4 regions of the Pseudoalteromonas sp. BZA4 genome follow, and region 1 is predicted to be linked to each of the others. Evidence: predicted binding sites of a transcription regulator. Region 1 holds the regulator's gene; each other region holds the start of a gene.

Region 1 (7,397 bases):
AAGCGCGCCTAAAAAGCAGTTATGCTTATCAACTACATATAAGTCATCGGTACCCTCTGGTAGCTCACCTCGTAAGCGTAAATAGCGCAGTACAACATCGAGGGTAACGTCAGGACGAATGGTGACCGTATCGCTGTTCATCAAGGCACCGGCTGAACGCTCTTGATAAGAAAGTGCTTGAGTTGCTCTTTCTCTATCTTGTGAGTCCATGGCACTGACTACGTCTTGATATACGGTATCAGGAAGACTACGTAAAACCTCACCTAAGTCATCGTCGTCCATATCTTCAGTGGCAGCAGCAATGTGCTCAGGCTCCATCTGGGCAATAATGCCAAGACGTACATCTTCAGAGAGTTCTTCTAGAACATCACCACGGACATCTGGATCAACCAGCTGCCAAAGCATACGACGAATTTTATGGGGAGAAGATTCAAGTAAAAGGGCTGTATCACAAGGTGCCGTTTTGGCTAACATACCGCGCACTTGAACAAATTGACCACTATTGAGTGACTTGGTCACTTGTTTGAGTTGTTGTAGTGGGTAATCTTGTTCAAAGGCTTCTGGCATTGGCGTCCTTACAACTGAAAAAAGTTTAAATAGGCTAAGCAAATACAGCATAGTTGCTTTGTAGTGTATTTGCAGAGATATCGTCGCACTGCGATAAATTTATTAAGAGTTTTGTAATTTAGAAAAGCGAGCGATATAAAAGTAGGATATTTAAAGGGAATTTTAAATATCCGAATTAAGTTTACCGTAAACCCTGAAGTCTTAGCAAATGCTATTCTTGCTCGTGGAAGCGTTGTGCAATTAATTCGCCGATTGCCGTTAATGCTGCATCGGCGTCAGGGCCTTCGCACACAACGCGAACTTCTTTACCCTGACTACTTTCAAGTAGCATTAATGCTAACACGCTGTCGCCTTCAGCTTCTTTATCATCTTGATAAAGCGTAATTTTGGCATCAAATTGCAGTGCTAATTGCGCTAAAACAGTAGCAGCACGAGCATGTAAGCCAAGTTTGTTTTGAATTAAAAAGGTATCTTCAGCGTGCATTGTTGGTGCCTAATTAAATGTCTTGTTCGCGGTGGCGAATTTTTACATTAGCATGAGTTTTAGAAAAGCTCTCACCAATTGTTTGCGCTAAGTAAACAGAGCGATGTTGGCCACCGGTACAGCCAATAGCAATAGTCAGATAACTGCGGTTATTGCGCTCTAAGTGCGGTAACCAAGTTTGCACAAAGGTTTGTATTTGCCACGTAAATTTTTGCACTATGTTGTGACTAGCTAGGTAATCTTTGACTGGTTGGTCAAGGCCTGTTAGTGGCTTTAAATCAGGTTCCCAGTGTGGGTTAGGTAAAAAGCGTGCGTCAAAAACGTAGTCCGCTTCTTTTGGAATACCATGCTTAAAGCCAAACGACATAAAGGTAATAATTAGCTTTTTATCTTTTTTACCTAAAATCTTTTCGCGAATTGATTCTGCTAACTGATGAACACTTAGATCCGTGGTATCAATCATAAAGTCAGCGCGAGTGATCAACACATCAAGCAGGATTTTTTCTTGTTTAATGGCCAGATCAAGCGGCAAAGAATCAATAGATAGTGGATGCAAGCGGCGTGTTTCTGAAAAGCGCTTGATCAGAGTTTGGTCATCACTGTCTAAATAGAACAGTGTTGGGTTTGCGAAACCTGGCAGGTACTCAAGAATATCATTAAATTCTTGCTGCTCTTTCGGTAAGTTACGCACGTCGATGCTGACCGCTATTTTATCGTAGTTATCAGACACACTGCGTACGAGCGAAGGCAGTAAATTAACCGGAATATTATCAACGCAATAATAGCCTAAGTCTTCAAGTACTCGTAAAGCGACCGATTTACCTGAGCCTGAGCGACCGCTGATAATTATTAATTCCATTTATGCCTCTGCTGATATGACCTGAAACAGTTGCTGATCGGTAGTAGCACTACGCAGCTGTTTACAAAACTCTTTATCTTTAAGTCTATCAGCAATTGTTGATAAGGTCTTTAGGTGAAGCTGACAGTCACCATCTGGTACGATGAGTGCCACAAAAATATCAACTGGACGATTATCAATTGCATCAAAATTAATAGGGGATTCACTCACTATCACAAATGCATGAGGCTCATCTGCGCCGCTCATTCGGCCATGTGGAATAGCAATACCTCGGCCAATGCCGGTGCTACCTAGTTTTTCTCGGTTGAGTAAAGCATCTAGGATATCTTGTTGCGATAAATGAGGAAGCTGCTGGTGGGCCAGTTCGCTGATATATTCAAGAATTCTTTTTTTGCTATTAAAAAGGACCGCAGCTTTGCTGCAGTCCTGGTTAGTAAGTGAACTTAGTTTCATAATTTAATGTCGAGCTAATTTCTCTTTGTGTTTAATGACTTGGCGATCAAGTTTATCGATCAGTGAGTCAATGGCTGCGTACATATCTTGATGTTCTGTAGAAGCGAACAATTCGCCTCCGTTTACATGTAAAGTTGCTTCTGCTTTTTGGCTTAATTTTTCTACATCTAGAATGACATGAACATTATTAATATGGTCAAAATGCCTTTCTAGTTTCGCAAACTTGGTGTTTACATAGTCTCTTAATGAATCTGTGATTTCTACATGACGACCAGTTAAATTTAGTTGCATAAGCATTTTTCCTTCTATGTAAAACGTCTAAATCAGACTCTTACGCTGATTAGACGGAGGTATTGCTAGAGACTCACGATATTTTGCAATTGTACGTCTAGCTACTTTAATTCCTTGCTCGGCCAATATATCTGCAATTTTGCTATCACTCAATGGTTTAGCTGAGTTTTCTGCAGCGACTAACTTCTTGATTAAAGCGCGTATTGCTGTAGAAGAACACTCACCACCATTTTCGGTGCTGACATGGCTTGAGAAGAAATATTTCAACTCAAAAATACCCCGTGGGGTATGCATATATTTTTGCGTTGTTACCCGTGAAATCGTCGATTCATGCATTTCGACCATTTCAGCAACATCATTTAGCACCATCGGCTTCATTGCTTCAGGGCCATGCTCAAAGAAAGCTTGTTGTTGTTGAACGATACAGTTGGTCACTTTTAATAGCGTATCGTTACGGCTTTCTAAGCTTTTAATAAACCACTTAGCTTCTTGTAAGTGAGAGCGAATAAATTGGCTGTCGCTACTTGATTTAACAGAGCGAGACATCGCCGCATATTGGCTATTCACTCTAATCTTTGGCATACAGTCTGGGTTTAACTCGACTACCCAGCGACCTTTTACTTTTTTTACTGATACATCAGGTATGACGTACTCAGACTCTTCGCGCACTATGCTATCCGCAGGCTTAGGATTTAAGCTGTGGATGAGCGTCATCACTTCTTTAAGCTCGTTTTCTTTAAGCTTAGTCTTTTTCATCAAAGTTCGATAGTCGCGACTCGCTAATAATTCGATATGCTCAGATAAAACCATTTTAGTTTCAGCTAAATATGGCGTATTAGCATCGAATTGGCGTAACTGAATGCACAGACATTCTTGTAAACTGCGTGCGCCAATACCCACAGGATCAAATAACTGAATTCTTTTTAAGACCGCTTCGACTTCATCAAGTTCGATTTCTTCTTCATCGTTATTTTGATTAAAGCTTTCGACTATATCTTCACAGCTTACCGTTAAAATACCTGAGTCATCGATAGCTTCTACAATTGCCACAGCAATCGCTTCATCAGTAGGGCTAAATGGCGTGAGCTGTAATTGCCACATTAGGTATTCATGAAGGGTTTCGGTTGATGCTCCCTGATAGATAGATTCATCTTCAGGCATTGGCCCTGACGATGTTGAAGGGGCGGCACTCATGTACTCATCCCACGTGACGTCCATTGCTAAGTCATCGCTTACGGTGTCTTTATTGAGAGCATCACTACTTTCTTGCTCGTACTCGCTAGGTGCTTCTTCGGCAGACGCGCTGACTTGCACATCGTCAGGCTCCGCTTTTTGCTCATTCTTGCCGGTGCTTTCTTCATTGTAATCCGCTTCTTCCACTTCAAGCAGGGGATTACTATCAAGCGCTTCTTGAATTTCTTGCTGGAGATCCAATGTACTGAGCTGCAACAAACGAATCGCTTGTTGCAGTTGTGGAGTCATTGTAAGTTGCTGGCCCATGCGCAGCTGTAATGATTGCCTCATGTATCCCTAACAATCCTTTTTAAGTTATCGATAACTGTATAAACACAGTTATCGATTTATTGTCATTGTTATAAGTCTAGCAGATGCTCTAGTCGCTGGCGTAATGGTTACAGCCTGAATTGCTCGCCTAGATATACATCGCGTACAGTTTGGTCTGCTAATACGTGCTCAGGTGTGCCTGATGCAATTAGCTCCCCATGAGAAACAATGTAGGCTTTTTCACAAACATCAAGGGTTTCTCGAACATTATGGTCAGTAATTAGTACACCGATACCACGATTTTTTAGGTGCTCAATAATTTTCTTTATATCTAACACTGAAATTGGATCAACACCAGCAAAAGGCTCATCTAAAAGGATAAATTTAGGATTAGCGGCTAATGCGCGAGCAATTTCTACACGGCGTCGCTCACCACCTGACAGCGCCATACCTTGGCTGTCACGAATATGTTGAATACTAAACTCATCGAGTAAGCTATTGAGTGTTTCTTCGCGGGTGGTTTTATTTAGATCTTTACGAGTTTCTAAAATGGCCATCAAGTTTTGGTAAACCGTCAACTTTCGAAAAATTGACGATTCTTGTGGCAGATAGCCAATACCCAAACGCGCACGGCTATGCATTGGTAAAAGGGTGATATCGTTATCATCAATACTGATTTTACCTTTGTCGCTAGGTACTAGGCCTACAATCATATAGAAGGTCGTTGTTTTACCTGCGCCATTAGGGCCAAGCAAGCCAACAATACTGCCAGCTTCAACTTCAAGACCGACATTTTTAACCACTTGGCGGCCTTTGTAGCTTTTAGCTAAAAGCTCTGCTTTTAATGTGCTCATGGTTGGCCTTTATTATCTTTTTTATTTTCAACAGGCACTAAAATAGTGTGTACACGATCTGTTGAGTTTTCGTCTTTTTCAGCACTGATCAGCTGCTGTGCCATATCATAGGTAATGCTTTTTGCTGTTACTTTTTGACCTGCTTGAGTAACTTCAGCTTCACCATTTAAGGTTAAGAAGCGTTTTGCAACATCATAACGTACTTCTTCGGCGCTGGCGCTCATCACGGTGCCATCAGCTTGCTTTTCTTCGAAGTAAGCAGGCTTACCTGTGGCAATAATCAACTCTACTGTACCTTCGGTATCACCGCCGTGTGCTTCAAGGCGCTCTGCGGTAATACGACGATTACCATGCACGATCTCTACGTTACCTTCAAATATGCCAACGCCATCTTTTAGTTTACCTACTTGGCGATCTGAGCTAATGCTAATTTGAGCGCCAGTTTGCTCGGCAGCTGCGCCCGAAAAGGCAATCAATAAGCTTGGGATCAGGAGTAATTTCTTCAGTTTATTGGTCATAGTATATGGTTCGTGTATGGTTAGTTAACTCAACAATTTCGGTTTTTAAATCGGCTTTTAAGCCTTTTCCGGTAATCTTTAAATTCGGTCCTGTTAGTGTCACAGGTTGCTTAGAAAACATGGTCATTTTATCAATGTCGACATTAATGTTTTCTGCTTTTATATCTTCAATCATGCCGTTGTGGGTTAAGTTTTTAGCAACTACATCCCCTTCAAAAATCAGCTGATCGTTTTCGTACAATGTGGCTTCTTTGGCTTTTACTTGCCAAACCTGCTGGTCGCCATAAATAGTAAAAATAGGTTGCTCAAAAAAGGTAAACCCTAATTGTTGATACAACTCCATTTTAGCAGCAGCCACTTTATGACTAATTTTGCCTTGCTCGTCATACGCTGTTTGCTTTAACGCCACTGCAGTGTAATCAGGTGTTGCGATGATCTCGTCTTCACTAGTTATTGTGTCTGTTGATTGGTTAAAGTACGGGTACCATAACCACACCATGCAACAAACAAAAACAATACTCAGTAAAATACGGGCTATATTCATGCGCTGGTTCCATCGCTAGTTAACGGCTTACCGTTTTCTAACATCAGTAAATCAGTTAATTCACGCACAGCTCCAAAGCCACCTGGTAATAATGTGGTGTAATGAGCCAGCTTTTTAATCAGTGGGTGTGCGTCGTTTACAGCAACAGCAAACCCTACTTTTTCCATTACTGGTAAGTCTGGACCATCATCACCAATATAGGCAATTTGTTCATCAGTCAGCCCCAGTTTATCTTTTAACTCTTGATAAGCAATCAGCTTATCTTCTTGTCCCTGATAAATGTGCTGAACTGTTAGGCTAGTCATTCGCTGCTGAACTATTTGTGAATGGCGGCCAGTAATCACTGCCACTTCAAAACCACTATTAATGAGCGCTTTAATACCAAAGCCATCTTTAGTATTAAATGCTTTAAGCTCTTCGCCATCATTACCTAAATAAATTCGGCCATCAGAAAAAACGCCATCTATATCACAGATTAGCAATTTTACTTTTTGTGCGCGCTGACTCACATCAGGGCTAAGAGGCTGGTATAGCTCGGCGAATGTCATTGCTTAAAGAACTCCTGCTTTTAATAGGTCTTGCATATTAAGGGCACCAATTGGCGTATTACTTTGATCTACCACAATTAAACCATTGATACGTTTACGTTCCATAATATTTAAAGCTTCAGCTGCAAGCATATCAGGGCGAGCAGTTGTACATGAACGGGTCATTACTTGGCTAATTGCCGTATTATGGATATCGATGCGCTGTTCTAAAATACGGCGTAAGTCACCATCAGTGAATAATCCGGCTAACTTTTCATCTGCACCAATCACCGCGGTCATACCAAGGCCCTTGGCTGACATTTCGATTAGTGCGTCTTTAATGCTTTGGGTTTCGCTAACGATTGGCGTGGCGTCGCCTGCGTGCATCACATCATCTAATGTAAGTAATAAACGTTTACCTAAGCTGCCACCCGGGTGCGAAAGCGCAAAATCATCGGCTGTGAAACCACGGGTTTCAAGTAACGCAACCGCCATTGCATCACCCATAACCAAGGTCGCTGTGGTACTTGCAGTTGGCGCAAGGCCTAATGGACATGCCTCTTGGCTTACTTTAATGCACACATGTACATCAGACAGTTTGGCCATGGTTGAGTCTGGGTTGCCTGTTAGTGAAATCATTTTTGCGCCAATGCGCTTGATAACAGGGATAATGCTAAGTACTTCGCTGGTTTCGCCTGAGTTCGAAATACACATCACCACATCATCACGGGTGATCATGCCTAAATCACCGTGGCTTGCTTCGCCAGGATGAACAAAAAATGCCGGTGTGCCAGTAC
Region 2 (7,397 bases), on a different contig from region 1:
CAGCTCTTAATAAGCAATCTTTAGCTATATTGTAGCTAAGTGGTAATAGCAGCTTATCTAAGTTTATTTTTTGGTTTTCTTGGAATTTAGCGGCAATTGTTTGTGCTGTGTATAAGCTTAACTCAGGCTTTTCTAAGAGTAGTGCGCGCCAATGTTTAAGCTCAATTAGGTTATAACTTACATCGCTAAAGCACGTAACTGTGTAAATACACGGGTAGTTATTTAGTGCTTCAATCTCACCAATCAGTGTGTTGTTACAATCAAGCTGGCCCAAAAGAAGGCGTCGGCCATTACCCACGTCATAGCTGAACGACACCGTGCCGCTTCTAACTAATACAAGCTTTGACAAGGGTTGATCTTGATGGATCAGCACTTCTTTTTTAGCTTGTTGAAAACTGCTGCCAGCAAATGTCAGCAATTGGTCAACAAGATAGCTTGAAAAATGATATTGAAACATTAACGCCGCTCTTCGGACAATTGTCCTATTTATTACATCTTAATGACGCTAGCATTAAGATTCTAAGAATTTACGCTAACTTGCTAGTAAGGTGATTCACGTTACTGATACCTTCATTTCCCGTGTAATGATTTTAAAGCTAAGATTATTCTTAAGCTTTACAAGGTTTTTAGTAAGTTAGCTTTTTTATTTTATTGTCAAACTAGCACTGAGTGCGTCAAAAAAAATGACAAGCTCCAATGCTAACCTAAAGCCTAGGAGAGAACAATTGAGTTGGGAATATTTAGGCTATTTAGCGTCAGCACTTTTGGTTGCTTCTTTGACAATGAGCGATGTAGTAAAACTACGCTGGCTCAACCTAGCAGGATGTATTGCATTTACCTTCTACGGGCTGGCAATTGGTGCCGTTCCGGTGGCCTTCACCAATGGTTTACTGGCGTTTGTGAATATTTACCACATCATTAAATTAAAGCGTCAGCAAAAAGCTGACGCCGAGTAATATTATTCCTCTTTTTTATATTTTAGCTCGCCCGCAATCCAAGTTTGTGTCACGTTTATATCGTGGATCTCAGAAACTGGGGCTTTGTAATAGTCTTTATCAATCAAAATAAAGTCAGCCCACTTTCCTTGCTCTAAACTACCTACCTTAAACTCTTGATGTGCAGCATAAGCACCACCTAAAGTAAACGCACGCAAAGCTTCATCACGCGATAGCAGCTCTTGTGGTCGCCAGCCGCCTTCAGGAAGTTGATTATGATCCATTCGTGTAATGGCTGAATATAAGCCATCAAACGGATCAGCAAGCTCTACAGGAAAGTCAGAACCTGCGGCAATTACTGAGCCTTGTGCTAAAAAGGTTTTCCAAGCATACGCCCCTTCAAGTTGTTTTTCAGTTAGGCGTTGCTCTGCCATATGCATATCAGAGGTTGCATGAACAGGCTGCATTGATGGAATAATTTTTAACGTTTTAAAACGAGGGATATCTTCAGGAGTCACAATTTGTGCGTGTTCAATTCGATTACGCAGTAAAATCCCACCGGTTTTTTTAAACACATTTTCATAGGCATCGAGTACAACATGATTGGCTTTATCACCAATGGCGTGGGTGTTCGCACTAAAACCATGAGCAAAACTTAGGTTAAATAGTTGCTCAAGTTTTTCTTGGGTTTCAAGCATTAAGCCGTGGTGATTTTTACGATCTGCGTACTCCTCGATAAGGGCTGCGCCTCGACTTCCTAAAGCACCATCCGCATACACTTTGACACTTCGAATCGACAGCATGTCATTCATGTCTTTATATTTGCCCGCTTTGAGCATGGTTTCTAGCTGAGGGTCAGCTGCACTTAGCATGGCAACGATTCTAACCGGAAGGGACTTTTGCTCAGAGCGCTGCTTGTACACTTGCCATGTATCATAATCAATACCGGCATCATGGGTTGATGTAATACCCAAACTTAGTAGATGTTTACCTGCATTATCTAATGCCGTATTAATGCTGGCATGGCTTGCTTTTGGTACATGTTGGGTAACAAGCGTTTCGGCTTTATCAATGAATACCCCAGAAGGTAACCCTGAATCTAACTTTAAAATTTCACCGCCGGCAGGAGAGGGAGTTTGTTTATCAATACCTGCAAGTTCCATGGCTTTTGAGTTAACCCACACAGCATGGCCATCAACGCGAGAAAGTACCACTGGTTTGTCTTTTACATATTTGTCTAAATCAGCGGCAGTTGGAAACTCACCGCCAGGCCATTGCTCTTGATTCCAACCGCGACCAATGATCCAACCTTGTTTATCTTTGGCAAACTCAGCCAGCATTTTGCCAACCTCACCTGCCGAGCGCGTGTTCCTGACATCAAGTTGTGAGAGGTTATTCCCTAAACCAATTACATGGCCATGAGCATCGACTAAACCAGGTAATAACGTGGCTTGCTTACCATCAATAGAGGTGGCGTCAGGGAAGCTGTTTTTAATTGAGTCATTGCCTGTTTTTACGACTTTACCGTCTTTAAAAACCAGTGCTGAAAAGTGTTGGGTTTCGCCCTTGTAGGTAGGCGTGTAGCCATTTACATTGTAAATAACTGTGGTGTTGGCAAAACAGCTAAGCGAAGCTGTTGCTAGTAGGCTGATGATAAGTTTCATAATCTTCTAATAGTTTTTATTGATTTATGAAAACAGTATCAGAGTTGCAGTAAACTGCAACTCAGCAGCAATTAAATAGTTAACCTGGACTGTTTATTTGCTTGCGTAGACCTTAAATTCACTAAGCGATAATTTATTATCTTTATCGCTGTCATAGTTTTTGAAACGTGACCATAGAGCAGGGTCTCTCGCAGACTCTGAGCGAGTCAGGTAACCATCGTCATTACGATCAAGTTGTTTAAATTTTTCACCAATACTATCTGCAGCAAAACTCACTGTGCTAGTTACACAACATAAAATTAGGCTGGCAAAGGTTAATTTTGACATTACTTTAACTCTTGTTTGTTAAATAGTGTTTAAATTCAAGGAGCGATATTTGTTGATCTTTATCTGTATCCCACTGCGCCATGCGTTTTTGCAAGTGCGGTTGCGATGACAGTTCCTGCACAGATAAAAAGCCATTTTTATCTTTATCAAGGTGATCAAATCGTTGTTTTACATCCAATGCTAAGCTATTGAAGCTTATAGTAATTAAGGTACATGAAGCAAGCCAGAAAATTCTCATAATTACTCTCCAAATAAAAGTGCTTGCCATAATTTAACTCCCAAAATTTAAATCCGTTTACACATTCCCTCTGGGATTATGGCAAGCACTTTAAGCCGTTAAGGTTTGAATTTTTCAAACTCTTGTTCAGACAGAACCTGATCGCCGTTTTCATCCAGATCGGCAAATTGCTTAAGTAGGTTATCGTGTTTGGTTGCTTCAGTTAATGAAATCTCGCCGTCGGCGTTAATATCAAACTTAGCAAATCGAACATCCATTTGTGATGCTAAAACGGTGGCGCTGATAACTAAAAACATCAGCGAGAATGCAGCTAATAGTTGTTTCATTACAATCTCCTATTGAATAAACGACTGAAACTCAGAAAATGAAATTTGGCCATCTTGGTTACTATCAATTTGCGTAAAGTTGCCATGTAATAATGCATCTTCAGATGCTTCTGCTTCATTCAAAAAACCATTACTGTCTTTATCTAGTTCGTTAAACGTTGTTTGCAAATCAAGTGCATAACAACTTAACGAGATGAGACTTATAAGCAGGGTGGCTGCCAAGGCCGTTACTTTCATTTTGTGTCCTAAATAACTAATTTGCTTAGTACTAATCAAAATCAGTGCCAACATTAAAAGGTTTTAATTATCAATCGCTTATATTTATTATGTGGTTTTGAATGCGAAATAGTTACAGGGTATTGTGTCTTTTTTGCAACGATTTTCAGGTGTTAAAAGTTTATCCTTATTATTTCAATTAGTTAGCATGTTGCCAAATAGCAACTTTGTATCGGTTTTTGGGTGAAAATCAGTCCTTTTTAAGGTCGGATTCAGCGAGTGTCTAAGTTTGTTCACTAATAATCAGCATCTGCAATTATGTTGAGAGTGAATATGCAAAATAAAGTAGCGATAAAAATAAAACAGTTACTCAATTGGCGACCTAGTCTTATTGGCCAGTTCGTCTGTAGCATTTTGCTGTCTTTGCTGCCGTTATCCTTGGTGGTGATTTTATTTTTAAATGCGCTCAATAAGCAGCTTGCAGTGACTCAAGAAATCGTCGGTGACAATTACGAAATCACTAAAGCATTTAATAACCTCAAACAAGACTTAAATAGCTTAGAAAGGGCAACTCGACAAAATTGGGTGCTTAAAAGTGAATCCCTCGATAGCTTGATTGCCAATAAGTGGCAATCTTCACTGCAAAGTATTGATGAGCTTATATTTTTAAGCCCAACCGCTGATTATGTCTCGCAGTGGCGGCAACTGGCTGAGGTATTACAATTTGCACAACAGCACTTGTTGATAGAGCAAAAGCAAGACGGTGAGTTATTTGCTCCTGCCAGCAAGCTTATCAGTGAGCAAACAAATTGGCTCAAAGAGCAAAATGAATTACGCATCACAAAAAATCAGCAGCAATTAAAAGCACTTCAAACTTCATTCATTAATTGGTTAGTTGCGTTAATTCCTCTCACGTTATTGGTTGGAGGCGGGTTTCTTTGGCGGATCAGCGGACGCCTGAGAGAGCTTACACATGTGATTGATAAACTAGGGCAAGGCCATTGGCAGCAAAAAATTCAAGTTCGCGGCTCGTCAGAGTTAGTTGAATTAGGTAATAAATTAGAGTGGGTTCAAGCACAGCTACATATGCTTGAGCAGCAAAAAGATACGTTTTTACGCCATGTGACACATGAATTAAAAACCCCCCTTGCTTCGATGGTTGAAGGCACAGACTTACTTACAGATGAAATTGTTGGTCCAATCAATAGCGAGCAACAAGCCGTCCTCGAGTTAATAACACAAAGTATGGTGCGGCTCAGAGCCATGATTGAAAGCTTATTGAGTTACAACGCCATTCGCACGAGTAAGCAAAGCCTAAGCGAGCTTAACTTTAACTTGATGATGAATAAAATTGAGCGTCATTTTGAGCACCGATTATCAGCGCGTGACTTATCCATTGTTTGGGTGAATGAATTACCAAATAAAGCTTTGTTTATCTCAATTGAGCTACTTGAAATGGTGCTCATTCAGCTTACCTCAAATGCGCTGAAGTTTTCGCCAGAACATGAGTCAGTGACAATAAAAGCAAGCTTAAAGCAGGGACAGTTAATTTTGAGTGTCAGCGACTTAGGTGTAGGGATAGAGGATACTGAAAAAGCCGCTGTATTTGGGGCTTTTTACCAAGGTAAGAATGCAAAACAACATACTGAAATGGGCAGCGGACTCGGTTTAACTATCGTTAAAGAAACTGTTGAACAATTAAACGGTAAGCTCTCTATTACAGATAATGAGCCACAAGGGTGTGTATTTACAGCCATTTTACCAATTCAATTAACCCAAGGAGTTAACTGATATGGGCTTAGCGAATAAAGCCAGTTTTATGCTTGTTATAGGCACACTTTTTATAACAGGGTGCACGATCACGCAAAAGCATGTTGAGCCAGAGCAAGTAGAGCCGACAACAGATGTGAAACCTCAAGGGCAACCTAATCCAAAGCCTCGGCCGAAAAGTGAGCCGCTATACCCGCCTGCAAGTAAAGTCATTGCTTGGCATGCAGCCAAGTGTGGTGGCTTTAAAGCGGGTTCTGATAAAGCAAATTATGTCGGCGAAAATGAGCTAAAGCGTCTGTTTGAGTCAATTTGTTTACTCGGTGCTTCTGAGCCAGAAAAAGCCCTTAATCAGCTTGAAAAAAGTGACCATGCTTTTTATTGGCCAGATGATATTAAGCAGTATCTATGGTTACAAAAGCAATATTTACAACAGAATTTAGCAGCAAAACAAGCAAAGCAAGCACTGAGTGATGAAATGGAAAAAACCTTATCGTCGCTTGCGACTATCGAACAACAACTTCTGCTACGTGAAGAAACCAAGGAGCAGTAATCATGAATGAAGTAACAAAACCACGGGTTTTATTAGTAGATGATGATGCGAGTTTATTAAAGCTACTGGCAATTAGAATTGAGTCAAAAGGTTATTTGGTTAGTACCGTTGAAAGTGGCATTGAGGCATTACAAACGCTAAAAAACCAAACCTATGATGCGGTGATCACCGACTTAAGAATGGATGAAATGGACGGCATGGCTCTACATCGCCAGTTACAAAGTCGTTATCCTTCAATGCCGGTGATTATGATGACAGCACATGGTTCGATACCTGATGCAGTGGAAGCGACGAAGCAAGGTATATTTGCATTTATTACCAAACCGGTTGATAAAGATGAGCTGTTCGACAGCCTTGCTAAAGCTATCGAAATTCATGGTGTACACGGCGATGAAACACCGACACAAACCAATATAGTCACCCGTAGCGGGGCGATGTTGCATTTACTTGAGCAAGTTAAATTGCTTGGTCCAACGCAAGTGAATGTGTTGATCTCTGGTGCCAGCGGCACAGGTAAAGAGTTGCTTGCACAAGCAATACATCAACACAGCCATGTTAGTGACGGGCCATTTGTGGCAATTAACTGCGGCGCTGTGCCGGGGGAGCTTTTAGAGTCTGAATTATTTGGGCATAAAAAAGGCGCGTTTACAGGTGCAGTCAAAGACCATCAAGGTTTGTTTCAACAAGCACAAGGTGGTACCCTTTTTCTAGACGAAATTGGTGATATGCCGCTAAATTTACAAGTAAAACTGCTTAGGGTTTTACAAGAGAAAACCATTCGTCCTGTGGGCTTTCAAGAAGAGATCCCAATTGATGTGCGAGTGGTGTCGGCGACCCATAAGAACCTCCCTGAGGCAATCAATAATCAGCAGTTCCGTGAAGATTTATATTACCGATTAAACGTGGTGAACTTAAAATTGCCTCCGCTTTGTGAACGCCGAGAAGATATTAGTTTGCTAGCACAGCATTTTGCAGGTCTTATTGCTAAACGTATGGGGCAAGAGCAAAAGCAGTTTGCTAATGATGCGATGCATGCCTTGGTGCGCTATGACTGGCCGGGTAATATTCGTCAATTACAGAATGTGATAGAGCAGGTAGTAGCTCTTACACCGGGTAAAGTGATTGCAGCTCAGTTGGTAGAGAGTGCATTAAACAGTAATATTAGTATTGCTGAACCGCTTTCGTTAAATGATGCAAAAAAAGAATTTGAGCGAGATTATTTAATTAATACGCTGAAGATGTCAGCAGGTAATGTTGCCGAAGCCGCAAAACTTGCGAAACGTAATCGCTCAGATTTTTATAAATTAATTAAAAAGCACAACATTAATGTTGAAAGTTTAATATAAGGAAAAACATGGCGCTTTTTTTAGT
Region 3 (7,397 bases), on a different contig from region 1:
TGGTTGCCTGCGCAGCATTGACCGGCTGCAGTAGTATTTTTGATAAGCATGTAGAATACACTTACATTGAGCCAGATAGCTACCCAGTGCTTAAAGCGGTGGGGTATGCGCCAATTAGTGCTCAGCCAGGTAGCAATGAATCGCAGCGGACTTTGCTTGCGATTAAAGCCTCAAAGCTTGAAGCGTATCGCGAGCTTGCTGAGCAAGTTTACGGGCAAAAAATTTCCGCAGGCACCACAGTACAAAACAGTGTTGCTCATAACGATCAATTACAAAGCCAAGTACAAGGTGTGATCAAAGGCGCGCAGGTTATTAAAACCTACGCAGTAGGGGATACCTACGCAACTGAATTACAGCTTGATATGAAGCGAGTGCACGATTTATACATCGGCGAAGTAAAACCGCGCCAAGTGAAAAAAGTAACATATTATTAGGTGCAACTTAGTCTAGTTGTAACCTATTGGCTTGCAGGATAAATTCAGCAAATTCTGCAAGCATTAAAAAAGCGCGATAACTTAGTTATCGCGCTTTTTTAATGAAATAGTATTTAGGCTTTCAAGTTGTGAACGATTTTCTTATCGCCTTGGATCACGCTGCCGCCTTGGTCGTAGGTCATCGATGATGGTGCACCGATTAAAATATCTTTAAGTTGCTTAACACTCAACTGTGCTTGATGGGCCGCGTGAGCGTTTACATCATTTTTCTTCTTGCAGCTTGCTAGGAGAGTATTTACTTGCTTAATGAGTGCACTTACTTCGTCATCTTGCGATTCGTTGTGCGCAACAAGCTTTTGCACTTCTTTATCAATGGTTTGAATTTGTTGGAGCAATGAGATTTTTTGTTGGGCAATACTCTTTAATCCGTCACCACGCTTTGCAGCAATGGCTGTCAACTCATCATCTAACAGCGCAGCAATAGACTCCAAGCACGAAACTTGTTGTGTTAATTTGCTAGCTATTAAATGATTATGATCAGCCATAGACATCAAACTCGAATGCAGCGATGTTCTTTGCTAGCTTTTCAGCATCAATTTGGTATTTACCCTCACTGATTGCTTTTTTCAGCTCAGCCACTTTATTGCTATCAAAGCCAGATGATTGCTCTGCTTTTTCTTGCAAAGATTTTAGCTGTTTAGCTTGAGGAGTTAAGCTAACAGAATCTGCACTTGCTTTTGGTGCGGCCGATTTTGCAGCGGCTGCATTAGCATTATCTTTATGTAAATCAAGCTTTTTTTGCTTGGTATTTGTCAACACAGAAGGCTGTTGTTGACCATTATTGACATTGCTTACCATAATTTTGACCTATACATTACCCAACATATGCCTTTATATCGGCGGGCACAGCGGATACTTTAGCATAAATATAAAAAATTAAATATTTACTTGTACAGACTCGACCCCATCCACACGTGCATTTAATACTTTACCTGATTTTTTGTTTTTTACACGTACTAATTCGTCTAACGTACCATCTTCTAGAGCAATTCCGGTGGTTTTAATTCTTAAGCCGCGTAATGAAGCATAGATAGTTACATTATCGCCTTTACAAACCATACAAACTTGGCTCATAACAATAGGTGTGCCGTCACGTAAATTGCGCTTACTGCGACTGCCAATAAGTATAGCCTCATCTTGAACATATTGCGTTCTAACAAATTGCTTGGGCTTCATTTCGAGGCGTAAATGTTCAGGGCGAATGACCTCTCCACGGGCTAAATTAGTGGTAACAACAACCACAGGTTCGAGCTCAATAATGCGCACGTGAACGTATTGAGTCCAACTATTTAAATCTTGGCACTTAAGTTGTACAGTTACCTGCCGATTAAAAGGAGGCTCAGTTGGTAACTCTTTGTTAATTGGTGACTCACATAACCTCTCAGGAATGCGACTATCTAATGGTAAAGCACTAATTTGAGGTGTGGTGTCCAGATCAGGGAGCTGCTCGCTAACAAAATCGATGGCGATTTGTTGAAGTTGCTCGGTATTATAAACTTCTGCCTGTAGTTGTGTTGTAAACAACAGGCTAGTAAGAAAATAAAAAACACTGTATCTTCGGCTTTTTTTTAACAAACTCATATTGTTTCGACTATGCTTATGGTTGAAAACAAGGTATAAATATTTTGCGTCAAAAAACAGACGCTTTGTAACCTTATGTAGCTTTAACACAAAGAAGGCAATTATTGTTCCAGCTCTGATTGTTTATCTTTAGGAGATTGAAATGGCAGGCATTTTAGACTCAGTTAACCAGCGTACTCAGTTGGTTGGGCAAAACCGCCTTGAATTACTATTATTCAAACTCAGAGGGCGACAACGCTTTGGTATAAACGTGTTTAAAGTAAGAGAGGTTCTGCAATGTCCACCACTTACTAACATGCCTAAATCAAATGCGTACATTCGCGGTGTTGCGCATATCCGTGGTCAAACTATCTCTGTTATTGATTTATCGATGGCTGTAGGTGGCCCTGCAATTGAAAATATCAAAGACAGTTTTATCATCATTGCTGAGTACAACCGTTCAGTGCAAGGGTTTTTAGTTGGCGGTGTTGAACGAATCGTTAATATGAACTGGGAAAAAATAATGCCGCCGCCTTCGGGAGCCGGACGTTATTCTTACCTAACTGCGGTCACTGAGATTGAAAACGAATTAGTTGAAATTCTCGATGTAGAAAAGATATTAAACGAAATTTGCCCAGTTAACACTGAAGTGAGTGCTGAAGTAGTTGGTGAAGGTGAGATTCAGCGTGACTTAGGTGAGCGTATTGTCTTTATTGCTGATGACTCTGCAGTAGCTCGAAACCAAGTTAAGCGTGCGCTTGAACCTCTAGGTGTACAAACTGAACTAGCTAAAAACGGAAAAGAAGCGCTTTTACGTTTAAGAGAGATTGCTCAGCTCGATTGTCAAAATGATATTACTGAACGTGTTGGTCTATTAATATCTGATGTAGAAATGCCAGAAATGGACGGTTATACCTTAACCGCTGAAATTAAGGCTGATCCAAAATTATCACCTTTGCATGTGATCTTGCATACCTCTTTAAGTGGGGTGTTTAACCAAGCAATGATCGAAAAAGTGGGTGCTGATGATTTTATTGCAAAATTTAACCCAGATGAATTAGCGACAGCTGTGAAGAAGTGGGTTCATTGTGATTAATTATTTATAGGTGGTATTACTTTGGAAAATAAGCATTTACAACAAAGCGAATACGATCAATTCCGCTCTTTTTTAGAGCAACAATGTGGCATTGTGCTTGGCGATAATAAACTTTATTTAGTTAAAAGCCGCCTTGCGCCGCTTATGGCGCGTTTTAATGTTGAGTCTTTATCACAGTTGGTAAGTAAAACACTAAGCCCTCATGAGAGGCAGCTTCGTGCCGCTGTCGTTGATGCGATGACAACCAATGAAACGCTTTGGTTTCGTGACCAATATCCGTTTGAGTTATTGAAAACAAAACTATTTCCTGAGCTTAAAGATGTGCGTAGGCCACTAAAAATATGGTCAGCGGCAAGTTCATCAGGACAAGAGCCGTACTCAATTGCCATGTCGGTTGCCGAGTTCCAATCTAAAAACCCAGGCGTATTAAAGATGGGTGCGCAAATTATTGGCACTGATATCTCTAATACCATGCTTGATATGTGCAAGAATGCTGAGTATGACTCGCTGGCGCTCGCTCGTGGCTTGTCGATGGAGCGTCGTCAAAAGTTCTTTAAGGACAGCGGTAATGGAATGGCTCAGGTAGTTGACCCTATACGTAAAATGGTCAGCTTTAGACATTTAAACTTACTCGATTCATATGCCCTAATGGGCAAGTTTGACATCATATTTTGCCGTAATGTGTTGATTTACTTTTCACCAGAAGTAAAAGCTAAAATCATTTCGCAATTTGCTCAAGCTTTAAACCCGAAAGGTTACCTGTTTTTAGGTGCGTCAGAATCAATGGCGGGCTTAAGTGATAGCTTTGATATGGTTCGTTGTAACCCGGGTATCATCTATCAGAAAAAGTAAACTCTCCTTAGCAACCTAGTCCTTAGGTTGCTAAATTTATCTATTTTTCAGTCTGTTACATAAATATAATCATCTCTTTATTCTTGGCTTAGCTTTTGCATTAACCACTGCAGAGTCAATTTTTTGGAGATGGTTATGGCTATCAGTTTTGATAAAGCATTTGGTGTTCATCCTCATGCGATGTTGATCCGTTCACAACGCGCTGAGTTATTAGCGACAAATATCGCTAATGCTGATACGCCGGGCTATAAAGCGAAAGATATCGATTTTGCCTCGGCATTAAAAGCGGCAAAAAGCAACCAACAAGGCGGCAATAGCATGGTAAGAACCGATGCTAAACATATTGCCGGGGGCAGTCGTTTTGTTGGCAGTGCAGAAATGTTTCGTACGCCAAATCAAGCAGATACAGGTGATGGTAACTCAGTCGATATACAAGTGGAACGAAACTTGTATGTACAGAACTCATTAGAGTATCAGGCAAGCCTGCAATTTATGAGTAGTAAAATTAAAGGCCTTAAAAAAGCCCTCGGTAGTCAAGGAGCTTAATCATGAGTTTGTATAATGTTTTTGATATTTCAGCAACCGGTATGAGTGCGCAAAATGTTCGCTTAAATACCACAGCCAGTAATATTTCGAATGCGAATACGATTAGTTCCAGCCAAGATCAGACATACCGAGCGCGCCATCCTGTTTTTGCTGCAGAGCTGACTAAAGCGTCATCATCACAAAGCAATCCTCAGGGCTCTTCTGTTGGCGTTAAAGTATTAGGTGTTGTAGAGAGCGATAAACCTCTGCAAATTGAATATAACCCGAACCACCCAAGTGCGGATGAAAATGGTTATATCTACAAACCTAACGTTAATGTTGTAGAAGAAATGGCAAATATGATTTCAGCCTCTCGCTCTTACCAAACAAATGTGCAAGTTGCTGATGCAGCTAAGCAAATGTTAAGTAAAACACTGTTGCTTGGGCAGCGGTAACCGAGGATAAGTTATGAGTAACGACATCAGCAGTGCGTCATCAACGTATTTAGATAATTTACGTTGGCAAGACAATCAAAATAAAACAGAAGAGAAAGATGATACTTTAACGCAAGAAGACTTCTTCTCACTTTTAACACAACAGTTGTCGTTTCAAGACCCAAGCAAGCCTGCTGACAACGATCAAATGATTGCGCAGATGACGAATTTCACTATGGCTGAGGGTATTTCAAACTTAAATGAGAAGTTTGAATCACTAACTGCATCAATGACATCTAACTCTGCGTTACAGGCTTCAACGCTTGTTGGTAAGCAAGCGTTACTTGAGTCTGACACCATTGATTTTGATGGCGAAAATCTCGCTAAAGGTTCTGTGGTTGCAGAGACTGCTGTTGAATCTTTAACGTTGAGGATCACGGATTCATCGGGTCAGTTAGTACGCACCATGGAACTTGGTTCGCAATCAGCGGGTGCACTTCGTTTTGAGTGGGATGGCAAAGATAACGATGGCAATGTACTCCCAGAAGGTGAGTATGACATCAGTGCTGAAGGCTTTGTAAATGGAGACTACAGCAGTATGCCTATGGCGACCTTTAAGAATATTGAAAGTGTCAATATTAATGGCGCAAGCGGCATTATCGTAAATACAAAAGAGGGTGCGGTTAGGCTAACTGATATAGCTGAAATCGCATAAGTAAAAAAGGTTTGGGTTAGCTTAGGCTAAGAGATAGGTTAGAGGTGAGTTATGAGCTTCAATATTGCATTAACAGGCTTAGCAGCCGCGCAAAAAGATTTAGACGTTACAGCAAATAATATTGCTAACGTTAATACTACGGGCTTTAAAGAGTCTCGTGCAGAGTTTGCTGATGTGTACGCATCATCAGTATTTAGTTCTGGTAAAACAAAAAATGGTGATGGTGTAAGAACAACAATGGTGGCACAACAATTCCACCAAGGTTCGTTGTCTTTCACAAATAACTCGCTCGACTTAGCGATCACTGGTGAAGGTTATTTCGCAATGGCGAATGACCTAGGTGCGCAAGACTTCACATATACTCGTGCAGGTGCGTTTAAATTAAACCAGGATAACTTCATTGTTGATGCAAGCGGTAACTACTTACAAGGTTTCCCTGTTGATGAAGCAACCGGTGATACCACTTCTGTAAGCTTAAGTACATCTTCGGCGTTACAAATTCCTGATGCGTCAGGTTCACCGCGTGCAACCACGAATGTTTATTCATCATTTAACCTAGATTCACGTGCCTCTGCGCCAACAGTGACACCGTTTGACCCTGAAGCAAGTGCTACATATAACAGTTCAACATCAACAACTGTGTATGATTCATTAGGTGAACCACATATTTTACAATTCTTTTTTGTGAAAACAGACTCAGCGACAACAGGTAATGAAAATGAATGGGAAGTGTATGCAACACTTGATGAAAAACCATTTGATGCAAGTGGTGTAGAGCAAACAACAACGCCTTATACACCACTAACTACATTCCAATTTGATTCAAGTGGTTTACCACTTAACACGGATGGTGTTGCTAATACTGATGCATCATTTAACCCATTAACTTTACCAAATGGCGCAGGCGCTGCGACAGGTTTATCTGACTTACTATCTAATGGTGCTAGTTTCCCTGATGATGTAACGATGAACTGGCGTGATGAAGCGGCAACAGCGAACAAAGTACCTACTCAATATGCTAGTAACTTTGAAGTAAAAGCACTTGAACAAGATGGTGCGACTGTAGGTCGTCTATCAGGTATCGATATCGGTTCTGACGGTAAAATTGTTGCTTCGTACAGTAATGGTGACACTTCATTCTTAGGTCAAGTTGCCATGGTACGCTTTTCGAATTCACAGGGTTTACAACAAGTGGGTGATACTTCTTGGAAGAAGAGTTTAACGTCAGGTGAGCCTATTGCTGGCGAACCAGGTTCAGGTACATTGGGTTCAATTAACTCATCTGCGCTTGAACAATCAAACGTAAACCTAACTAACGAACTTGTTGACTTGATTAGTGCGCAGCGTAACTTCCAAGCAAATTCACGTGCGCTTGAGGTTAACTCAACACTACAGCAAAACATCCTACAGATCCGTTAATTTTAACGGCTCTAAGCTTAATCCGACACGAAGGCTGCTCCCTCTATTGGCAGCCTTTTTTCATTCTAATTATTCATTTTTCTCTTCTATTTTAGCGTCAATTTTACTTTGGCACTTTTATTGCATTTCTTAGTTATCGTATTTTTAGTGAGTCAATGTTATGGACAAAATGGTCTACATTGCCATGTCGGGTGCTAAGCAAAGTTTGCGAGGTCTTGAACTCAAGGCCAACAACCTTGCTAATGCTAACACCACTGGCTTTAAAGCTGATTTTGCACAAGCTCGCTCTATGCAAGCCTTCG
Region 4 (7,397 bases), on a different contig from region 1:
TCTCCTTCCCGATTTAACACACCTTGGCCTTGATTTTGCCATCGCAGCCACGTTTATTGCTTTAGTTATTCCGGGTGTAAAGAACCTTGCGACACTGGCTACAGTGATCACCGCAGGCGTTGTAGCAACACTATTAAAAAGTCAGGGCTTTCAACTTTGGCTTGTCACCGCGGCTCTTATCGCTATGACAGTGGGCTACCTAATTAGTCGCTTGCAAGCAAAAGAGGAGCATACACAATGATGACCACCATTTTATTAATGGCGTGTATTACCTTCTTCACACGTTACTTATTTTTGCACCGCGCATTACCATTCAAAGTCGGCCCGAAAATGCAGCAATTTTTAAGTTTTAGCGCCCCTGCCGTACTCACCGCAATTTGGGTGCCCATTGTATTTATTAATGACGAAGGGATAAATCTAGATTGGCAAAACCCTTACCTAAGTGCTGCTGTTGTGTCTGTTATCGTGGCTTATAAAACACATAACATATACTACACAACACTGGCAGGAATGGGATTATTTATAATTTTAAGTTAGCTGAGATACTTAACGCCAAGTAAGAAAAACCGCTGATTAAAATTTACCCTTTTAGAAAAACTCCAAGCAAGTTAGAATCAATGCAACAATAATAAAAAGTTATCATTATGAGCGAATTTCACCAACTCTCAGCCACCAGCCTACAAGGCCAAACCGTTGACTTTTCTGATTTTGAAAACAAGGTCGTACTTGTTGTAAATACTGCAAGTAAATGTGGTTTCACTCCACAATATGAAGGCTTACAAGCACTGCATGAAAAGTATCATGAGCAAGGTTTAGTAATAATTGGTTTTCCATGTAACCAATTTGGAAAACAAGAACCAGGTGATGCAAAAGAAATTAAAGAAGGCTGCCTAATTAACTACGGCGTTAGCTTTTTAATGATGAGCAAAGTCGATGTGAATGGCGAACATGCTCACCCTGTTTTTAGATACCTAAAATCAGAGTTACCGGGATTTATCACCCGCAAAATAAAATGGAACTTCACCAAATTTTTAATTGGTAAAGATGGCAAGGCAATTAAGCGCTATGCGCCACTGACAAAACCTGAACAGCTAGAGTCAGACATCGCAGCAGCACTGAGCAAATAACAAAGTCTAAAAGCAATAAAGAGGCAAATTGCCTCTTTATCTAAATTTATGCTTAGTCGTTCAAGTACTCGTCAAAGTCGTCATCGCCTAAGTTTCTGCGCAAGCGTTTTTGTTCAAGATAGTCTTCCAACTTCTTCTTTACGCGTTGCTTTTTCTTGTCGTGTTGATTACGCCCGACCATTTCGTACTCGTCTTCAACAAAATCGTCATCTAGCGCGTCATAACTAAATGTCTTACCCACAACCCACTCCATAAAGTGTTTGAGACCAATTCTTGAGATTAAAATTTGCTCGATGAATTGGCAAAGATTAAAAAGCTCAGTAGTAATTTAGTATCTAAAAAACCACCAAAATAAAGCCATACACCCATGCTAAATAGGTCATATGTCAATATTGTGAATAAATAGCGCTAAATTTGATTTCTGAAAAGTGAGAGTTTTTTATCGTTTCGATAAAAGTCATTTATGCATGTGTATTTTTTAGTTAATTTGACTAAAAAATGGTTAAAAAGTTATTCACCGCAATTTTTGAAAAAGCCTCAAAACACAGCAAGATTTTGAATTAATTGAATTTATAAATTTTGGCATTCAATTTGATTATGTTTTTGTGTCATTTCAAACAGGAAAGAAAAAAATGAAAAAGTTATTGTTAGTAAGTTCTTTATTTATCGCTACCGGCGCAATGGCTCATAACGATAATGATACAAATATTTCATTCAGCGGTGAGCAGTGTGATGTTGAATTTATAAATGATGTACGCATTACACCAAGCGAGTTAGAAGTATACACAGCCGATAATCGCACTATGAAAATCATCGATCAACACACTTTATATATCGATGGTCAAAGCGTGTCGCTTGATGCTTCACAACAGCAAGCAATTGCAGATTACTCAGACAGCTTACGCAGCCAACTTCCTGAAGTAGCAAATATCGCACTTGATGGTGTAAAAATAGCTGGTGTAGCCATCGAAGAAGTATCAAATGCTTTCAATATTGATGGCCTAAGCGACATTTCAGAATTAATGGACGATATCAGCGTAGAAGTACAAAACGCTTTCTATCAGCAAGGTGCGTTCACCATGGGTCAGCAAAATTTCGAAAAATTTGGCCAAAACTTTGAAGACCAATTCGATGAGCAAATCGAATCGGCTGTCGAGTCAGCCATGATGCAATCGATGGGCAGTATTTTAGTGGCGCTAGGCTCTGAACTTTTAGGTTCAGGTGGCGACATGGATGAGTTTGAGCAACGTATGGAAAACATGGGCGCACAAATCGAAGCTCGTGTAGAAACACAGGCAGCTCAACTTGAAGAGCGTGCAGATGCATTATGCGGCAGCTTTGCTGATATCGCTCATAAAGAGCAAGAGCTAGTGGTTCTAGTACCAGAGCTAAAAGAGTATCAACTATTTACTTTCAAACAGAATGCAGAGTAATTGACTAATTAACATCCCTGAACCAAAACACTTGGTCCTTTCGCGCAGAGCTTGCTCTGCGCTTTTTTATTTTTTGGTCAGCACAGTCAGGTGCGATAACGTTTTAATCGCCTGCTCTAAGTTTTCAGACCAAGGCAAGCCATAACTTAAACGAAAACAGCTACGGTATTTTTTACCCGCTGAGAATATCAACCCTGGAGTAATACTGATCCCCGCCTCAAGTGCCAAATGGAATAACTTTACCGCATCATATTGGCTACCAAGGTCAACCCAAATAACACAGCCCCCTTGCGGGTTACTTATACGCGCACAACTTGGCATATATTGCTGCAGGCACCAAATCATACGCTCTTTGTTGGTACTTAAGCGCTGTCTAAGCAAACGAATGTTACGGTCGTACTCACCGCTAGCTATAAACTCATACAAGGTCCACTGGTTTATAAGTGGCGCGGAGCAACTAAGCGCGCGTTTGTGTCGTCTTGCTTGTTCAGCAAACTTACCAGCAATGATCCAACCTATGCGATAACTGGGAGCTGCTGTTTTTGAAAACGACGCGCAGGTGATCACTAAGCCCTTTTTTGAATAGGCCTGTGCAGGCGTCGCACGCTTTGCCGTAAAATGTAAGTCGCCATATACATCATCCTCAATAAACACCACATCACGCTGCTCTAAAAGTGCCACTAATTGCTCACGCTTGGCATCAGGCATAAAACTGCCAACAGGGTTATTCAATGAGGTTGAAAACACACAGGCTTTTATATCATGTTCATCGAGTGCTTGAGCCAAGTCATCTAGCCATATTCCTTCATCAGGACACAGCGGTATTTCCAGTGCCTTTAAACCTAAGCTTTCAATTAATTCGATAATGCCAAAATAACAAGGCGACTCGATAGCAATAATATCACCGGGTTTAGCGACACACTTAAGGGCAATCGCCAATGCTTCTTGAGCACCATTGGTGATCACTAATTCATCGCTATCAACCCCAATGCCAAAATCCAGATAGCGATGAATGAGTTGTTTTTTAAGTGGTGCAAAGCCATCCATCGGCCCGTAATTAATTGCCGATGCGCCCGCTAATGTCATTACTCGGCGCATTGTTCGTGCCAGTGCTTTATCTGTAGGTGCAGCGGCTACAGGGTTGGCGATACCAAATGGCACCACATTAGCTTTATGGATAGCGCTGTAGACTTGCTCAATCAAGCCTTGCTTATTGACTGTGGTCGGCTCTCGACTGAGCCTAACTCGCTTTGGTCGTGACTGATTTAACTGTGAAGACTTTAAAAAGTACCCTGACTTTTCTCTTGCTTCAATCAATCCTTGCCCTTCAAGTAATTGATACGCTTGTTTTACAGTAGGAATACTGATGTTGAGCTTGTCTGCCATTTTTCTGAGCGAAGGTAACTTTTCACCCGGTAATAACGAGCCTTGCAAGCAAAGATCTCTAACTAGCTGAATAACTTGTTGATATAAGAACTCACTGTTACTACGACTGATAACTTGTGACATAGCCCACCAAACTGTATAGGTTGCATTTCTAGTTTTCTGTATATGTTAAGTATACAGAAGAGGATTAAAATGAACATACTTTCAATTTTTGGGTACTAACTATGAAAAGCGCCGCTCTCTACCTTGCTACAGTACTGATCTGGGGATCGACTTGGCTAGCTATTGAGTTTCAACTAGGTGATGTTGCTGTTGAGGTCTCTTTATTTTACCGCTTTGCCATTGCAGCTATTTTAATGTGGGCCTTTGTGCTCATGAAAAAGCTACCTATGCATTATTCACTGCGTGATCACGGATTTTTTGCTTTATTAGCCTTATTTAACTTTGGTTTAAATTATTTAGTGCTGTATTGGGCGCAGAACTATCTCACCTCAGCAATGGCCTCAATAGCGTTTTCGATGTTGCTATTGATGAACATTATTAACACCCGCTTGTTCTTCGCAAAGCCAATTGCGAAACGAATTTACTTTGGCGCTCTACTCGGCGTAATGGGTATTGCCAGCTTATTTTGGCCACAAATTCAGCAATTCGACTTGAGTAATGGTGCGTTGGTCGGGTTACTACTTGCGCTATCTGGAACCTTTGTGGCTTCATTAGGGAATATGGTCAGTGTTCGAAATTCACAACGTAACATTGGCGTACTTCAAGGCAATGCCTGGGGTATGTTATACAGCGCTTTAGGTCTAGCTGCTTATGTTTTAGTAAGCGACGTTGAGCTCACGTTGAACGCCCCGAGTAGCTATTGGGTGTCGCTTTTCTACTTAGCAGTGTTTGGTACCGTAATCGCATTTGCTTGTTACTTCGCGCTACTTAAAAACATCGGCCCTGAGCGCGCAAGCTATGTGATCGTATTATTCCCACTGGTTGCAGTGGTGTTAAGTACTTTATTTGAAGGATTTGAATGGCAAGCGAATACCTTTATGGGATTTAGCTTGGTGTTATTCGGTAATGCTATCGTGCTGACTCCTACTCGACAAATTAAAGCATTTTTTGCTGCACGTAACCTACAGCAAAAAAGCTCCGTCCCCAGTTAGAAGTGACTATGTCACCTCTAACACCAAGCGCCGGCAAATTTGCCGGCGCTTTTTTATGGCATATGAAAACGAAGTGCTTGTTTGTGTATCTTAATCTTAGCCGGAGTAAAACCAACAAGCTCACCATCGGCTTCTATAGCCAACCCTTTCGTGGTGACCTCAGCAGTAGTTAACCGAGCATATTCTAGCGCTTGCAAACCATGATGCTTTACGAGTAGTAAATACAAAAAGCTGATCAGGTTTTTCAACAAACCGCCAGCTGGCATACAGTAGCAATCAAGCTGACCATCATTTAACTTTGACCGAGGGGCAATCTTTAAGCCACCACCAAAGTAATGATGATTAGCAAAAATCGTCGCTAAATTACTGTAGCTGAGTGCTTTACCATTAAACTCACCCTGAAGTGACTGTGCCTTAAATGAAAATAGCTGCTTGATGCCCTGCCAAGTGTAGCCAAACGAGCTAAAACTTCCGGCTTTGTTTAGTTGAGTCACGACTTCAGCGTCAAAACCTATTCCCGCCACATTAATAAAATAGCGCTGATTGATTTGTCCAACATCGATTAACTCAGTACGGCTATTAAAAACAGCGTCATACCAAGCCTGTTGTTTACACGCAAAGCCACGAGCAAAATCATTCCCTGTGCCAGCCGGAATTAACGCGATAGAACAGCGACTCGACATTAATGCATTAACGGCTAAATGAAGCGTCCCATCACCACCAATCACCACAACTTGAGTTTCGTTTTTAGCCAAAAGCGCTATATCAGCGCAATCATTCTCAAACTTGCCTGTGGTTAAATACAATTTAGGCTCAATCTGTCTTTTTTTACATTCTTTTAGTAGCCAATCAACACTGTTTTTATGATTTTTTTTGTCACTTGGCTTTATTATTATCAACATCAACGGTTACTTCTTTTCTTGCATGGCAAAAACACCACACTCGTTCAAATTATATTAATCTGAATAATTAGTCACTTTCTCACTCTAAAAACGCATAAATAAAAATAACAAAAACTAAAAACCTTTATTTACCTACACTTCAGCGTTAAAGAAACTGCATAAGCATGCAAAATATCACTTAGACAAAAACTTAACCCCATGTTAATAAAAGGCTTTTGGATTAGAAAAAGTTATCCGACAGACTCAATTTTTATCGTTTTATTTTTGTCCAGTTTGATTGCAAAATACTCACGTTTTCAACCAAACACAACCCGGAGCAAAGTAATGAACCCAATTAATACATTAAACCAAAACGCTGCAACTCATGTTGCCGTAAAACCAACAAACCGCAAAGCAAAAATGTTGGCAAAACTAAATCGCTACGGCAAAAAGTTAGCTCTTGGCGGCGCAGTACAACACAAGTAATCCCCAACCATGGTTACTTTATCGGTGCAGTAAACACCCAACCACTAACGAAGATCCTTCTTTAGCTCCTCCGTTTACTGCTCCAACCCCTTTCTTTTAAGTTAAAAACAGCAATTAATTAAACCTTTTTACAAAAAACTCCCTCTTTACGCTCAAAAAACAAGCAAACAAACTTTTTCCTATTTACACAGCCGATTCAGCTAAGTATTATTCTCGCATCACGATGTGGAGAGATGGCAGAGTGGTCGAATGCACCGGTCTTGAAAACCGGCAGGGGTTTGTAGCCCCTCTAGGGTTCAAATCCCTATCTCTCCACCACTTATTTTTATTTGTTGATTAATTTCAGCAAATTACAATCAGAATTATGCGCTGGAGAGGTGGCCGAGTGGCCGAAGGCGCTCCCCTGCTAAGGGAGTATAGGGTTTGTAGCTCTATCGAGGGTTCGAATCCCTCCTTCTCCACCATTTTATTATTAAAAACCGCTTTTAAGCGGTTTTTTTATGCCCGAAAACTTGCACACTTCATTATATTTCATGCATGCTAAGTTTCTATTTGCTACACAAAGTGATGCTATGTTTCGTTTTGCATTTTTTACTCTTGCCCTATTTGCCAGCGCCTACAGTCAAGCCACTATTTATAAGTGCATGATTGACGGGGTTGCCACTTTTACAGAGCAGCCTTGTGGAAAAGATGCAGTAATCGTGAAAATTGCACCGCCACCAGCAAGTAGCCAAACACCAGCTACAGAGCAACCGCAAAAACCACAAAAGCCTGCCGACTTAAGTGTTGAAGATTATTTAAAAATTCAAAAAGCCGATCGTGAAATAGACCGCCTTCAACTAGAAATTAAAGAACTACAAAAACAACAAAGTGAGCGCATCGATAAACTCAATAATATGACGCAAGATGCCGCAAATAGGTTAGGCGCAG

Evidence for each region. The regulator sigma-54, encoded in region 1, starts transcription at its own class of promoters, with help from an activator protein. The targets are predictions, from matches to a motif close to GTTGGCACGNNNNTNGNNT.
Region 2: a site for sigma-54 is predicted at 3,761-3,779, ahead of ABMY41_RS03180 (EF-hand domain-containing protein). Genes of this name have one in related genera too.
Region 3: a site for sigma-54 is predicted at 4,085-4,103, ahead of flgB (flagellar basal body rod protein FlgB). Genes of this name have one in related genera too.
Region 4: a site for sigma-54 is predicted at 1,706-1,724, ahead of ABMY41_RS17440 (YggN family protein). Genes of this name have one in related genera too.

Annotation. Positions count from the first base shown of each region.
Region 1 is NZ_JBECOT010000015.1:56,264-63,660, forward strand. Features, by position in the region: gene mgtE (magnesium transporter) at 1-567, opposite strand, end outside; gene ABMY41_RS08685 (HPr family phosphocarrier protein) at 779-1,051, opposite strand; gene rapZ (RNase adapter RapZ) at 1,065-1,910, opposite strand; gene ptsN (PTS IIA-like nitrogen regulatory protein PtsN) at 1,911-2,363, opposite strand; gene hpf (ribosome hibernation promoting factor) at 2,367-2,654, opposite strand; gene ABMY41_RS08705 (RNA polymerase factor sigma-54) at 2,682-4,178, opposite strand; gene lptB (LPS export ABC transporter ATP-binding protein) at 4,286-5,011, opposite strand; gene lptA (lipopolysaccharide transport periplasmic protein LptA) at 5,008-5,529, opposite strand; gene lptC (LPS export ABC transporter periplasmic protein LptC) at 5,519-6,073, opposite strand; gene kdsC (3-deoxy-manno-octulosonate-8-phosphatase KdsC) at 6,070-6,621, opposite strand; gene ABMY41_RS08730 (KpsF/GutQ family sugar-phosphate isomerase) at 6,625-7,397, opposite strand, start outside.
Region 2 is NZ_JBECOT010000004.1:83,869-91,265, reverse strand. Features, by position in the region: gene ABMY41_RS03210 (Crp/Fnr family transcriptional regulator) at 1-457, opposite strand, end outside; gene ABMY41_RS03205 (YgjV family protein) at 726-956, shown strand; gene ABMY41_RS03200 (amidohydrolase) at 959-2,599, opposite strand; gene ABMY41_RS03195 (EF-hand domain-containing protein) at 2,693-2,926, opposite strand; gene ABMY41_RS03190 (EF-hand domain-containing protein) at 2,931-3,164, opposite strand; gene ABMY41_RS03185 (hypothetical protein) at 3,263-3,490, opposite strand; gene ABMY41_RS03180 (EF-hand domain-containing protein) at 3,500-3,727, opposite strand; gene ABMY41_RS03175 (HAMP domain-containing sensor histidine kinase) at 4,040-5,497, shown strand; gene ABMY41_RS03170 (hypothetical protein) at 5,499-6,026, shown strand; gene ABMY41_RS03165 (sigma 54-interacting transcriptional regulator) at 6,029-7,372, shown strand; gene ABMY41_RS03160 (DUF1543 domain-containing protein) at 7,381-7,397, shown strand, end outside.
Region 3 is NZ_JBECOT010000016.1:3,397-10,793, reverse strand. Features, by position in the region: gene ABMY41_RS08890 (LPP20 family lipoprotein) at 1-434, shown strand, start outside; gene ABMY41_RS08885 (flagellar protein FlgN) at 548-979, opposite strand; gene flgM (flagellar biosynthesis anti-sigma factor FlgM) at 972-1,292, opposite strand; gene flgA (flagellar basal body P-ring formation chaperone FlgA) at 1,371-2,075, opposite strand; gene ABMY41_RS08870 (chemotaxis protein) at 2,218-3,150, shown strand; gene ABMY41_RS08865 (protein-glutamate O-methyltransferase CheR) at 3,172-4,002, shown strand; gene flgB (flagellar basal body rod protein FlgB) at 4,138-4,548, shown strand; gene flgC (flagellar basal body rod protein FlgC) at 4,551-4,982, shown strand; gene ABMY41_RS08850 (flagellar hook assembly protein FlgD) at 4,996-5,676, shown strand; gene flgE (flagellar hook protein FlgE) at 5,728-7,095, shown strand; gene ABMY41_RS08840 (flagellar basal body rod protein FlgF) at 7,256-7,397, shown strand, end outside.
Region 4 is NZ_JBECOT010000054.1:16,926-24,322, reverse strand. Features, by position in the region: gene ABMY41_RS17460 (AzlC family ABC transporter permease) at 1-241, shown strand, start outside; gene ABMY41_RS17455 (AzlD domain-containing protein) at 238-537, shown strand; gene ABMY41_RS17450 (glutathione peroxidase) at 645-1,127, shown strand; gene ABMY41_RS17445 (hypothetical protein) at 1,180-1,368, opposite strand; gene ABMY41_RS17440 (YggN family protein) at 1,760-2,560, shown strand; gene ABMY41_RS17435 (PLP-dependent aminotransferase family protein) at 2,627-4,069, opposite strand; gene ABMY41_RS17430 (EamA family transporter) at 4,171-5,100, shown strand; gene ABMY41_RS17425 (YegS/Rv2252/BmrU family lipid kinase) at 5,154-6,002, opposite strand; gene ABMY41_RS17420 (hypothetical protein) at 6,327-6,467, shown strand; tRNA gene ABMY41_RS17415 (tRNA-Ser) at 6,695-6,785, shown strand; tRNA gene ABMY41_RS17410 (tRNA-Ser) at 6,839-6,931, shown strand; gene ABMY41_RS17405 (DUF4124 domain-containing protein) at 7,040-7,397, shown strand, end outside.